Regions from separate parts of the Luteimonas sp. TWI382 genome, predicted to be linked through region 1. Evidence: predicted binding sites of a transcription regulator. Region 1 holds the regulator's gene; the other holds the start of a gene.
The links. The regulator HrcA, encoded in region 1, represses chaperone genes, less so after heat shock. The targets are predictions, from matches to a motif close to TTNGCACTCNNNNNNNNNGAGTGCNAA.
Positions count from the first base shown of each region.

Region 2: rpoH (RNA polymerase sigma factor RpoH) is a predicted target of HrcA. The motif match lies at 4,655-4,681, and genes of this name have one in related genera.

Region 1 is NZ_JBDJNS010000022.1:6,730-13,807, reverse strand. It holds gene dnaJ (molecular chaperone DnaJ) at 1-150, opposite strand, end outside; gene dnaK (molecular chaperone DnaK) at 265-2,190, opposite strand; gene grpE (nucleotide exchange factor GrpE) at 2,313-2,843, opposite strand; gene hrcA (heat-inducible transcriptional repressor HrcA) at 2,949-4,034, opposite strand; gene recN (DNA repair protein RecN) at 4,152-5,819, shown strand; gene fur (ferric iron uptake transcriptional regulator) at 5,944-6,348, opposite strand; gene bamE (outer membrane protein assembly factor BamE) at 6,475-6,858, shown strand; gene ABE505_RS13065 (RnfH family protein) at 6,867-7,078, opposite strand, start outside.
Region 2 is NZ_JBDJNS010000016.1:19,545-26,622, forward strand. It holds gene ABE505_RS11305 (acetyl-CoA hydrolase/transferase family protein) at 1-102, opposite strand, end outside; gene ABE505_RS11310 (UDP-N-acetylglucosamine--N-acetylmuramyl-(pentapeptide) pyrophosphoryl-undecaprenol N-acetylglucosamine transferase) at 219-1,373, shown strand; gene glnE (bifunctional [glutamate--ammonia ligase]-adenylyl-L-tyrosine phosphorylase/[glutamate--ammonia-ligase] adenylyltransferase) at 1,729-4,503, shown strand; gene rpoH (RNA polymerase sigma factor RpoH) at 4,692-5,570, shown strand; gene ABE505_RS11325 (TonB-dependent receptor) at 5,843-7,078, shown strand, end outside.

The DNA of each region.
Region 1 (7,078 bases):
GCACTCCTTGAACGCAGCCTCGGCGGCGGCATCTCCCGGGTTGCGGTCGGGATGGTGCTTCATCGCGCAGCGGCGATACGCCTTCTTCAACTCGTCTTCGCTGGCGGTGCGGGAGACGCCAAGGACGTCGTAGTAGTCGCGTTTGCTCATGAGGCCGTGATTCGTAATGCGTGATGGGTGATGCGAAGCGTCAGTGCGTGAGCGCGTGAGAAAGAAGCGGAGCCGAGCTCCGCTTCTTTCGATCACGCATCACGACGCCAGCGATTACGCCTTCTTCTCGTCGTCCTTGACCTCGGTGAACTCGGCATCGACCACGTCGTCGGACTTGGGCGCATCGCCCTGCCCACCGACGTCGCCACCGCCCTGCTGGCCGGCCGCGGCAGCAGCGGCGAACAGCTGCTGGGAGACTTCCTCGAGCTTCTTGGACTTGGCCTCGATCTGCGCCTTGTCGTCGCCCTTCATCGCGGTCTCGACCTCGGCGATCGCAGCCTCGGCATTGCCGATCACATCGCCGGGCACCTTGTCGCCGTTGTCCTTGATCGCGCTGCGGGTCGCGTGCACCAGCGCATCGGCCTGGTTGCGCGCGGCGACCAGCTCCTGGAACTTGCGGTCGTCCTCGCGGTGCGCCTCGGCATCGGCGACCATCCGCTGGATCTCGTCATCCGACAGGCCCGAACCGGCCTTGATCTCGACCTTCTGCTCCTTGCCGGTCTTCTTGTCCTTGGCCGACACGTGCAGGATGCCGTTGGCATCGATGTCGAACGACACCTCCACCTGCGGCATGCCGCGCGGCGCCGGGTCGATGCCGGTCAGGTCGAAGCGCGCCAGCGACTTGTTGAAGCGGGCCTGCTCGCGCTCGCCCTGCAGCACGTGCACGGTCACGGCCGACTGGTTGTCGTCGGCGGTGGAGAAGGTCTGCGAAGCCTTGGTCGGGATCGTGGTGTTCTTTTCGATGATCTTGGTGAACACGCCGCCCAGGGTCTCGATGCCCAGGCTCAGCGGGGTCACGTCGAGCAGCAGCACGTCCTTGACGTCGCCGGCCAGCACGCCACCCTGCACCGCCGCACCGATCGCGACCGCCTCGTCGGGGTTCACGTCCTTGCGCGGCTCCTTGCCGAAGAAGTCGGCAACGGCCTGCTGCACCTTGGGCATGCGGGTCTGGCCGCCGACGAGGATGACCTCGTTGACGTCGGACGCGCGCAGGCCGGCATCGTTGAGCGCGATGCGGCAGGGCTCGATCGAACGCTTGATCAGGTCCTCGACCAGCGCTTCGAGCTTGGCGCGGGTCAGCTTGATGTTCAGGTGCTTCGGACCCGAGGCGTCGGCGGTGACGTAGGGCAGGTTGACCTCGGTCTGCTGCGACGACGACAGCTCGATCTTGGCGCGCTCGGCCGCATCCTTCAGGCGCTGCAGCGCCAGCGGATCCTTGCGCAGATCGATCCCCTGATCCTTCTGGAACTCCTCGACCAGATAATCGATGACGCGGGCATCGAAGTCCTCACCGCCGAGGAACGTGTCGCCGTTGGTGGCCAGCACCTCGAACTGCTTCTCGCCGTCGACTTCCGCGATCTCGATGATCGACACGTCGAACGTGCCGCCGCCCAGGTCGTAGACCGCGACCTTGCGGTCGCCGCCGCTCTTGTCCAGGCCATAGGCCAGCGCGGCCGCGGTCGGCTCGTTGATGATGCGCTTGACGTCGAGGCCGGCGATGCGGCCGGCGTCCTTGGTCGCCTGGCGCTGGCTGTCGTTGAAGTACGCCGGCACCGTGATCACCGCCTCGGTGACCTTCTCGCCCAGGTAGTCCTCGGCAGTCTTCTTCATCTTCTCGAGGATGCGCGCCGAGACTTCCTGCGCCGACAGCTTCCTGTCGTCGCTGGTCGCGACCCAGGCATCGCCGTTGTCGTGCTCGAGGATCTTGTAGGGGACCAGGCCGATGTCCTTCTGGACCTCGGCGTCCTTGAACTTGCGGCCGATCAGACGCTTGACCGCGAAGAACGTGTTGTGGGGGTTGGTGACGGCCTGGCGCTTGGCGGAGGCGCCGACCAGCACCTCGCCGTCCTTGGTGTAGGCGACGATCGACGGCGTCGTGCGGTCGCCTTCGCTGTTTTCGATGACCTTGGCCTTGCCGCCGTCCATGATCGCCACGCACGAGTTGGTCGTGCCGAGATCGATGCCGATGATCTTTGCCATTGCAATGCTTCCTCTAGGAAATGTCGTTGTGCGGGGACGGCGGCGTGGCCGTCGATGCGGGGTATCTGGGGGCGCGCAACACAGCGTTCAAGCGGTGTGACGCGCGATGGCGCGGCGCGCGCTCAGTCGGCCTTGGCGACCACCACCATCGCCGGGCGCAGCAGGCGCTCGTTGAGCAGGTAGCCCTTCTGGAAGACCTGGGCGACCGCGCCCGGCGGCACGCCCGGCACCTCGACGATGCTCATCGCCTGGTGCTGCTCGGGGTCGAAGGCGTCGCCGGCCGCCGGGGCGACCACGCGCAGGCCATTGCTCTCGGTCGCCTTGACCAGTTCGCGCAGGGTGAGTTCGACGCCGGCGCGCAGCGGATCATTCTCCGGCGCACTCGCCAAGCCGGCCTCGAGCGCATCGAACACCGGCACCAGCGACGAGAGCAAGCGCTCATTGGCGAACCGGCGTGCGGTCTCGATCTCGCGCGCCAGGCGCTTGCGTTGGTTTTCCAGGTCGGCGCGCTCGAGCAGGCTCTGTGCGCGCACCTGCTCGAGTTCGGCCTTCAGCAGCTCGACCTGTTCGGTCAGCTGGGCCTCGACCGGCGTGGCCTGGTCGTCGGACTCGTGGATTTCGGGGTGCTGCGTCTCGTGCTGTTCCTGGGTCATGTCCGGTTCCGGGGCGGGCGTCTGGCCGCCGACCCGCCCAGCTATGGGGCTGGCCGCCGCGGTTTCAAGCCACGGCCGGGGAATTGGCGCGTCGCGCCTGGCGGCTCAGGCCGCGTCGGGCGTACGGCCCGCGGCGCCCTCGCCCGCCGACGGGTGAGCGCCGAGCGCGGCGCCCAGCAAGTCCGCGGTCGCCTGCACCACCGGAATCACCCGGTCGTAGGCCATGCGGGTCGGGCCGATCACCCCCAATACGCCGAGTGTCCGTCCGCCCGCCGCGTACGGCGCGGTGACCAGCGACACGCCCTCCAGCGGCGCCAGGCCGGTTTCCTCGCCAATGAAGATGCGCACGCCCGGCGCGTGCAGGGTGCGCTCGAGCAACTGCAGGATCTCGCGCTTGCGGGAAAACGCCTCGAACAATTCGCGTAGCCGGTCCAGGTCCGAGAGGTCCTGCACCCCGATCAGCCGGTTCTGCCCGGCCAGCACCATATCCTCGTCGGCCGGCACCAAGGCCTGCTCGGCCAGCTCCATCGTTTGCGCGAGCAACGCTTCCATCTCGTCGCGGGCATGGCGCAGTTCTTCGACCAGCGTCGCCCGCACCGCGGCCATCGGCCGGCCAGCGCAATGCTGGTTGAGGTAGTTGGCCACGCGCTCGAGCTCAGCGGCGTCGAAGCTGCGCCGGGTCTGGAAGATCCGGTTCTGCACTTCGTGGTCGGCGAAGACGATGATCGCCATGACCCGCTGACCGTCGAGCGGCACGAAATCGATGTGCCGGAACGCCAGTTGCTCGCGCCGCGGCACCGAGACCACCCCGACGAAGCGCGTCATCGCCGAGACCAGTTCCGAGGCGCTGCCCAGCAGCGACTGGTGCCCGCCGGCCCCGGTCAGCTCCCCGCGCAAGCGCAGCAGCTCCTGCTCGCGCAGCGGCTTGACCTGGAGCAGCGAATCGACGAACACCCGGTAGCCCTGCGCGGTGGGCACGCGCCCGGCCGAGGTGTGCGGGGAGCTGAGCAGCCCGGCCTCCTCCAGGTCGGCCAGGATGTTGCGGATCGTCGCCGGGCTCACGTCCAGCCCGGCATGCCGGGCGAGCGTCTGCGAACCGACCGGCTCGCCGTCGCGGATATGCCGCCCGATCAGCGTGCGCAGCAGCTGGCGGGCGCGCGGATCCAGCGGATGGCGGACATCGGACGACATGCGGGCGGTATACGGCGCCGCCGCCACCGATGCAAGCGCGGTCTTAGCCGATGAGACGCGCAGGGGCTATCAAGCCGCCGCTACACGACCGCAGGCTGCCAAGGCACAATTCCACCGATGCTCACCCACCTTGCCATCCGCAACTTCGCCGTCGCCACCGCCACCGACCTTGAGTTCGGACCGGGGTTGACCGTCATCTCCGGCGAGACCGGTGCCGGCAAGTCGCTGCTGGTCGATGCGCTGGGCTTCCTGTCCGGCCAGCGCGCCGACAGCGGCATCGTCCGCCACGGCGCCGAGCGCGCCGAGCTGCACGCCGAGTTCGCGCTGGACGATGCCGCCCCGGCGCTGCGCTGGCTGCGCGACAACGAGTTCGACGAAGGCGCCACCTGCCAGTTGCGCCGCACGCTGCGCGCCGACGGCGGCTCGCGGGCCTGGATCAACGGCCGCCCGGCGACGATCGCCCAGCTCTCCGAGCTCGCCGGACGTCTGGTCGAGATCCACGGCCAACATGAACACCAGGCGCTGCTGGCGCGCGGCAGCCAGTTGGCGCTGCTCGATGCCCAGGCCGGCAATGGCACCCTGCTGGCCGCGGTCCGCGGCGCCGCCCAAGACTGGCGCGCGTTGCAGGGCGAGCGCGAGGCGCTGATCGGTATCGGCGATGTCGGCGAGCGCCGCGACTGGCTGCGCCATCAGCTCGACGAACTGGAAGGCGAGCGGCTCGAGCCCGAGGCGATCGCCGACCTGCACGCTGCCCACCGCCGCCATGCGAACGCGGCGGGCCTGATCCAGACCTGCGACGCGGCGCTGGCGCGGATGAGCGGCGAGGATGCGGTCGGCCTGCCGCAGGCCCTGCACGCGCTGCGCCACGACCTGGGCCGCATGCGCGCCCATGAGCCCCGTCTGGGCGAGGTCGATGCGATGCTCGACGCCGCCTCGATCCAGCTCGACGAGGCCACCCGCCTGCTCGGGCAGGTCCGCGACGACCTCGATATCGACCCGGCCGAGCTCGAGTTGCTCGAGCAACGTCTGGGCCGGCTGCACGACCTGGCGCGCAAGCACCGGGTCACACCCGAGGAGCTGGGCGAGGTCCGGCAGCGGCTGGCCAGCGAACTCGAGCAGCTCGACGGCGCCGGCGAACGTCTGGCGCGCCTGGACGACGAGATCGACGCCGCACTCGCGCGCTGGCGCACCGCCGCCGACCGCCTGGGCGCAGCCCGCCGCAAGGCCGGCAAGGCGCTATCGAAGGCGACGACCGCCCTGATCCACGAGCTCGGCATGGGCGGCGGGACGTTCGACATTGCATTCGAGCCGGTCGAGCACGACCGGCCCGACCCCCAGGGCGCCGAGCGCATCGAATTCATGGTCTCGGCCAACGCGGGCCAGCCACCACGGCCGCTGCGCCGGGTGGCCTCGGGCGGCGAGCTGTCGCGGATCTCGCTGGCGATCGAGGTCGCGGCGCTGGGCCACGACGCGGTGCCGACGATGGTCTTCGACGAGGTCGACTCGGGCATCGGCGGCGCAGTCGCCGACATCGTCGGCCACAAGCTGCGCGCCCTGGGCGCGAGCCGCCAGGTGCTGTGCGTGACCCACCTGCCCCAGGTCGCCTCCAAGGGGCATGCGCACTATCGGGTCCACAAGGTCACCAGCGGCGGCGCGACCGAAAGCCGCGTCAGCCTGCTCGAGGCCGACGCCCGGACCGAGGAACTGGCGCGCATGCTCGGCGGCGTCGAGGTCAGCAGCGAAGCCCGCGCCGCCGCCCGCAAGCTGCTGCAGGGCATGGTCTGACGGGACGGACCTGCGCCCCAAGTTCCGCCCCAAGAACGCATGCACACCTGGCATGCCATCGACCGGCGACATGCGGCACCAACACCGACCATCGCCGGTGGCGCGGTAATCGGGTTCGGACGTCTCAGCGCTTCTTGCGGACGTACAGCACCAGCGAGTGGTCCTCGAGATGGTAGCCGTAGCGCTCGGCGATCTCGTGCTGCAGCTTCTCGATCTCGGCGCTTTCGAACTCGATGATCTTGCCGGTGTCCACGTCCACCATGTGGTCGTGGTGGCCGCCGCGGTCGAGTTCATACACCGCGTGCCCGCCCTCGAAATTGTGCTTGAGCACCAGGCCGGCGGCCTCGAACTGGGTGAGCACCCGATACACCGTCGCCAGTCCGATCTCGTCGCCCTGCTCGAGCAACTGCCGGTAGATGTCCTCGGCGGTCAGGTGCTGGCGCGGCGTGCGCTGCTCCAGCAGGTCCAGGATCCGCATGCGCGGGTGAGTGACTTTCAGTCCTGCCTTGCGCAGGTCGAGCGATTCCATGAAGTGTCTCCGAGTACAGGCCGGCATTCACTGGCGGTTGAACGCCGGCTGCCTGAATCGCGGTGGCGGCGTGGGCGCAGTGTATCATCGGCCCGGTCTCCGCAGCCCCGGCCCGTGCCCTCCGCCATGCAGAAAGTCATTCTCGTCTCGGCCCTCGTCCTGGCCACCAGCGGCTGCGCCCTGGTCTACAAGCAGCCGATTTACCAGGGCAGCCTGATCGAGCAGTCCGCGGTCGAACAGTTGCAGGTGGGCATGGGCAAGCCACAGGTCGAGGCGCTGTTGGGCTCGCCCGCGATCGCAGACCCGTTCCACCACCAACGCTGGGACTACACCGCCACCCAGCGGGTCGGCCGCAGTGGTCAGACCGAGGTGAAGAACTTCACGGTCTACTTCGAGAACGACCAGCTCGCGCGCTGGGAAGGCGACTACTTCCCCAACCGCGACCAGGAGCTGGCCGCGGAGATGCGCAAGTTCGGCAACCTGCCCAAGGAGCGCGGCAAGCGCCGCTGACGGACGCCTCAGTCTGCGTCGCGCTTCGCCGCGCGGCGCCTGCGTGCCTCTTTCGGATCCACTTGCAATGCACGCAGCAGCTCCAGCCGATCGCCGTCCGCCAGACGCGCACGGGTGTCCACGCGCACGCCGTACACCGCATAGCCGGCAATGCCGTCCAGCACCGCGGGATCTGGCAGCGCGGACAGCGCCATCGCGACATCGGCGCCGTCGGGTAGCG
Region 2 (7,078 bases), on a different contig from region 1:
GCTCATCGCGACGGTCTGGCCCGGTTCGATCAGCGCGGCTGCCTGCTCGGGCGTGACGATGCGGCTGCGCAGGGTGGCGTTGCGGATACGGTCTTCGGTCATGACGGGCACAGTGGCGTTGAAGCCCCGATTATCGCGTGGGCGGCGGGATCGTGCAGGACCACGCGGCGCCGCGTGCGCTCGCTATAGTCGTGCCCCCGTCCGCGTCCGGATTCGCCATGTCGTCGTCTGTCGCCCGCACCTCGCTTCCCGCCGTCGCCTGCGCCGCAGGCGGCACCGGCGGTCATCTGTTCCCGGCCGAGGCGCTGGCACGGGAACTGCAGCGGCGCGGGCATCCGGTGGTGATCTACACCGAGCGTCGCGGCGCGGCCTACACCCAGGCACTGGCCGGGCTCGACCACGTCGTGCTGCCGGCGCGCAGCCTCGAAGGCGGCGTCACCGGCAAGCTCGCCGCCGGGGTCACGATCCTGCGTGCGGCCTGGCAGGCGCGCCGCGACATGCGCCGGCGTGGCGTTGGCCTGCTGGTGGGGTTCGGCGGCTATCCCAGCTTCGCCCCCGCGCTGGCGGCGAGAAGCCTGGGCTGCCCGCTGCTGCTGCACGAGCAGGGGGCGCGGCTGAGTCTTGCCAACCAGAAGCTGCTGCGGCTGGCCGCCGGTGTGGCGACCTCGTTCCCGGCGACAGCCGGGCTCGACGGGTTCGATCCGATGCGCATCGTCGACACCGGCAACCCGGTCCGCGCGGCGATCCTGGCTGCGCGTGGCGACTATCCTGCACTCGACGGCGATGCGCCGTTGCGGCTGCTGGTCGTGGGCGGCAGCCAGAGCGCGCGCGTGTTCGGCGAGGTCGCGCCGCCCGCGCTGCTGCGGTTGCCCGAGACGATGCGGCGTCGGCTGCACGTCTCGCTACAGATGAAAGGCGAGGGCGCCGACGCGGTCGAAGCCACGCTGCGTGCGGCCGGCATCGAGGCGACAGTCCGCCCGTTCTTCGACGATATGGGGGTGCGGCTACGCGATGCGCATCTGGTCGTCACCCGCGCTGGCGCAACGACCGCTGCCGACCTGCTGACCGTCGGCCGCCCCGCGGTGATGGTGCCGATCCCCCAGGGCGGCTCGCGCGACGAGCAGCGCCGCAATGCCGAAGCCCTGGCCGCTGCCGGCGTGGGCTGGTGCATGCCCGAGGCCGATCTGAGCGCCGAGCGGCTCGCCGGGTTGCTCGAAGACGCGTTCGCGTCTCCGACGGTGCTGCCTGCCGCGGCGCGTGCGGCGGCCGGGCTCGGGCGACCCGACGCCGCGTCGGCGCTTGCCGATCTTGTCCAGACGACGCTGGGCGTCGCGCGCGCCGGGACCTCGCGGATTGCCCCTCCTGCGCCCTGAGCCTGAATGCGCGGGGGTTGGTGAACCCGCCAGTATCGTTTTGCACTGCAGCGTGCATCCGCTCCGCCAGTCTTCCAATATCACCCCGCACCCGACGTGGGGGAGGGAGCAAGCCCGTAACCGGTTCGCCGGAAGCGGGCTTTTTTTTGGTTCTTCGCCGGCGCCGGTCGATTCTGCGTCTCCCCGCAAAACCAAAACCGGGGTAAGCGGGCAATTGCTCAAGACGAAATTGCACTCTGACCCCGGTTTGTTGCGGGGGAGAGCGGCGTCCGGCTGGCAGGCTGCCGCCCATTCGAAGTGGAACGCCCATTCCGGCGTCCTGTTTCGCACCGACGGCCGCTGTCATGATGGCGGGATGACCGACGATCCCCGTACAGCGCTCGATGCGCATGTCGCCCGCCTGTTGGCCCGCCTGCCCGACGATGTGCACGCCGCCCCCGCGGCGATGGCGCGGCTGCATCCGGTCGCGGTCGCCAGCGACGTCGCGATCGACGTGCTGCAGCGCCAGCCCGACCTGCTCGCAAAGCTGCTGGCCGACGACGGCGATACGCCGCCCGCACCGCCGCAGTTGGACGCCGGCAATCGCAGCGACTGGCCGATGCTGCTGCGGCGCTATCGCCTGGCCTGTTCGACGCGGCTGATCTGGCGCGACGTGCATGGGCTGGACGATGTCGAAACGACGCTCGCCGGCAGCACCCAGTTGGCCGAGACCTGCCTGCAGGTCGCACTGGACGCCCTCGAACAGGCTTTCGCCGATCGCCACGGCGTCGTGCGCGACGGCGAGGGCCGCGCGGTGCGGTTGGTCGTGTTCGGGCTCGGCAAGCTCGGCGGTGGCGAACTGAACTTCAGTTCCGATATCGATCTGGTCTACGGCTTCGAAGCGGCCGGCGAGAGCGACGGCGCGCGGCCGTTGGCGGCCGAGGACTACTTCACCCGGCTGGGCCAGCAACTGGCGCGGCTGCTCGACGAGATCACCGGCGACGGCTTCTGCCATCGCGTCGACCTGCGCCTGCGGCCGTTCGGCAACGCCGGCCGGATCGCGTTGAGCTTTGCGGCGATGGAGCAGTACTTCCAGCGCGAGGGACGCGATTGGGAGCGCTATGCCTGGCAGAAAGCACGGCCCGTGGCCGGCGACCTCGCCGCAGGCGCGCGTTTCCTCGACCTGCTGCGCCCGTTCGTCTACCGCCGTTATCTCGACTTCGGCGCGCTCGACGGCCTGCGGCAGATGAAGGACATGATCGCGGCCGAAGTCGCGCGCCGGGAGCTGGCCGACGACATCAAGCGCGGCGATGGCGGCATCCGCGAAGTCGAGTTCCTGGCCCAGGCGCTGCAGCTGATCCGGGGCGGGCGCGAACCGGCGCTGCGCGAGCGACGGCTGCTGCCGGCACTGCGCGCGCTGCATGCGGCAGGGCAATTGGCCGACGAGGCGCTGGCGCGGCTGCAGGCGGCGTACCTGTTCCTGCGCCGCGTCGAGAACCGGCTGCAGATGCTGCGCGATGCGCAAACCCATCTGCTGCCGGCCGATCCGCTCGACCGGCTGCGGATCGCGTCCGGTCTGGGGTACGCCGATTGGGCGGCGCTCGAGACCGAGCTGCGGCGCGAGCGCGGCCACGTTGCGCACGAGTTCGATGCGCTGCTGGCGGTCCGCAGCCAGCAGCGCAGCGTCGACACCGACAGCGATCTGGCGACCTGGTGGCGCGCGCTGCCCGACGGCGGCGATGCGCAGACACTGGCCGAGGCCGGATTTGCCGATGCGCGCGAGGTCGCCGAGGCACTGCGCGACTTCGCGCGCTCGCCGAGCGTGCGCGACCTGTCGGACAATGCCCGCGCGCGGCTCGACCGGCTGATGCCGGTGCTGCTGCAAGCCTCTGCGCCGGCGGATCGGCCGCTGCAGGCGGTGCGCCGCCTGCTGGCGCTGCTGCACAACATCCTGCGGCGTGCGAGCTACCTGGCCTTGCTCGACGAGCAACCGGCTGCGCTGGCGCGGCTGGTGGAGGCGGTGACCCGTAGCGCCTTCCTCGCCGAGCGCCTCGCCGCGCATCCGCTGCTACTCGACGAACTGCTCGACGCCCGGGTCGAAGGGCCATTGCCCGAGCGCGATGGTTTGGCGACCCAGTGCAGCCGTGCGCTGCAGCAGCGCGATCTGGAAGCGGCGCTGCTCGCGCTCAACGAGATCCGCCAGCAGTTGAGCTTCCGGATCGCACTGGCCACGCTTGACCGCCGGCTCGATCCGCCGACGGCGACCCGGCAACTCGCCTGGCTGGCCGACGCGGTGGTCGAGGTGGTGCTCGCACTGGCGATGCGCGAACTCGAGCGCGCCCATGGCCGGTTGCCCGATGCCCGTTTTGGGGTGGTCGGCTACGGTAGCCTGGGCGGCGAGGAACTGGGCTTCGGGTCGGACCTCGACCTGGTCTTCCTCTACGACGCGCCCGCCGATGCCCAGTCCGACGGCGCGCGGCCGCTCGATGCCCAGCGTTGGGCGGCGCGTCTTGCGCAGAAGATCGTCGCCCTGCTGGGGACGGTCACCGGCGGCGGCAGGCTCTACGACGTCGACGTGCGTCTGCGCCCGGACGGCGGCAAGGGGCTGCTGGTGTCGTCGCTGGCCAGCTACGCGGAGTACCAGCGCGAGCGCGCATGGACCTGGGAACACCAGGCGCTGGTGCGCGCGCGCGTGGTCGCGGGCGATGCGCCGATGCGCGAGGCGTTCGAATCCGTCCGCAGCGACACACTGGCCCGGCCTCGTGACCCGGCGGCGCTGCGCGAGGAGATCGCCGCGATGCGCCGACGCATGCGCGGCGAACTCGACCGTTCGACGGCCGACCGATTCGACCTCAAGCAGGGCGAGGGTGGGCTGGTGGATCTAGAGTTCCTGGCCCAGTCGCTGGTGCTGCAGGCGGCGGCGACGCACCCCGGACTGCTCGCGCCCAGGGCCACGCCGGCGTTGCTCGAGGCCGCGGCCACGGCGGGTCTGTTGCCGGCCGCCCAGTGTCAGGCGCTCCGCCAGGGCCATGCCTGCCTGTTGGAGGCGGCCTTGACCTGCATGCTCGACCGCCGGCCGCGCATCGCACCGCTCTCGCCGGCGCTGGCGTCGGCGCGGGAGACAATTGCAGGCATCGCCGGCTGGGCCTGATCTTCATCGTGGATTCGCCCGCCTGGGTGCAGGATCGAGTTCCTGAGACGGCTGGCAGCAGTGCCGCGGGCTGTCTCGCTTCTGTGAATGATCCCTGTCCAGGAAGTGCAGAACGTTCCATAAACGGAACGCTCGGGAACTTCCAGCGGCCTTAGCAGTCATATCTGGAGACTGCTACCATCCCTTTCATGAGCACGCAGACCATGACCCACGCCCTGGTTGCCAATAGCCTGCCGATCCCCAGCCCGCTCGGTTCGCTCGATGCCTATATCGGCGCCGTGCACCAGATTCCGGTGCTGACGGTCGAAGAGGAGCAGGCGCTGGCGCAGCGGTATCGCGATCACGACGATCTCGATGCCGCGCGCGAGCTGGTCCATTCGCACCTGCGCTTCGTCGTCCATGTGGCCCGCGGTTACAACGGCTACGGGCTGCCGCTGGGCGATCTGATCCAGGAGGGCAATATCGGCCTGATGAAGGCCGTCAAGCGCTTCGATCCGGACGTCGGCGTGCGCCTGGTGAGCTTCGCCGTGCATTGGATCCGTGCCGAGATGCACGAGTTCATCCTCAAGAATTGGCGCATCGTGAAGGTCGCCACGACCAAGGCGCAGCGCAAGCTGTTCTTCAACCTGCGCAAGAGCAAGACCCGCCTGGGCTGGCTCAACGCCGAGGAAGTGCGCACCGTCGCCGCCGACCTCAACGTCTCCGAGCGCGAAGTGCTGGAGATGGAGTCGCGCCTGTCGGGCCGCGACATCGGCTTCGATGCGCCCGCGGGCGAGGACGACGACAATGCGCCGCCGGCGCCGGTCGCCTACCTCGTCGCACAGGACGAAGATCCGGCACAGGCGTACGAGCGCAGCGACAGCGAGGCCGACCAGCTCGAACTGCTGCGCGAAGGCATGGCCAAGCTCGACGCCCGCTCGCGCGACATCATCCGTCGCCGCTGGCTCGACGACGAGCACAAGGTGACGCTGCAGGAGCTGGCCGACGAGTACGGCGTGTCCGCCGAGCGGATCCGCCAGGTCGAGGCCAATGCGCTGAAGAAGATGAAGGCGCTGTTCGCGGCCTGAGTCCTGTTCGCCAATGCTGGACCCCGGACGGCCCGCGCAAGCGGGCCGTTTTTGTATGCGCGTTCGCATGCTCTGCAAAGCAGGGCCACAAACCCGCCCCCACCCTTCTGAATGCGCAGTGCTTTTTAACCCGACCGTTCGTCGGAAAGTCAATAGATCAGTAGGTCTTTTTGTTGCATTTCTGTTAATTATTAGACTAGCTTCTGCCTTGGTTTTGTTTTTGTTCATGAATGCGCGCAGGCCATGCCGGCGCATCAACCTGAGGAGAAGCAATGAACAAGTGCCACAATCGCGCCAAACCGGTGTTTCGACGTGCCGCATTGAGCATCGCGCTGCTGACCTGTATCGGGGTGGCGACGGCGCAAAGTACCTCGGGAGACATCCTGGGCAGCAATGGTGGCGATCCGGGGAGCCGCGTCCAGGTTCGGAGTCTTGCTTCGGGCGCGACCCGAGAGGCGGTGGTCGGCAATGACGGCCGGTTCCGCATTTCGGCGCTGCCTCCCGGGCAGTACGAGCTGACGGTGTCTGGCAGGACCACTCGGGTCACGGTCATTGCTGGTCAAGCGGTCACGACCTCCCTGGCCGCGGACGCGACCAGCCTGGACACGGTCCGCGTGCGTGGACTGGGGGGCGTCAACAACATCGACCTGACCAGCATCGAAACCCGAACCACATTTACCGCCGAACAGCTCAATACCTTGCCCGTAGCGCGCAACGTGACCGCCGTGTCCTTGCTGACCCCTGGCACCGCGTCGAGCAGCGAGTACTTCGGTAATGCATCTTTTGGTGGTGCTTCAGCAGCCGAGAACAGCTACTACATCAACGGATTCAACGTCACTAACCTGTACGACAACCTTTCGTTCACAGAGGTGCCTTACCAGGCCATCGAGCAGTTGGATGTGCAGACCGGTGGTTACGGTGCCCGATACGGCTTCTCCACTGGCGGCGTGACGAGCGTGGTGGTCAAGCGCGGCAGCAACGAACTCAAGGGAGGGGTGAGTTACACGTTCGCCCCCAACTCGTTGCGGGAGCAGCCTGACCCGGTCACTCTCAAGGACGGCACGATCTGGCGCTCTTATGATCGCAATGAGTCCTCCTCCGACAATCTGAGCTTCTGGACCAGTGGCGCGCTGGTTGAAGACCGGCTGTTTTTCTTTGCGCTAGGGTCATTCAGCAACTGGGATGCGGCCTCCTATGGCGTGCGCGGTAGCGGCTATTCGTCCTCGCCGACCGGCGCCTACACCAGCGCGCTCGGCACGACCGCATACGACTACAAGTCCGAGCAGCCGTACTGGATGGTCAAGTTGGACTGGTACCTCAACGACAACAATCATCTCGAGTACACCGGCTTCGACAATACCCGCAAGCAGACTTACACCAACTACATCGCTGCTTTCGACAGCACCGCGGCAAATGCGCAGGCGAGCAAGACCGATTACACCGGCAAGGAATTCAGGGAGAACGGTGGCGATACCCACATTCTGAAGTGGACCAGCTACCTGAACGAC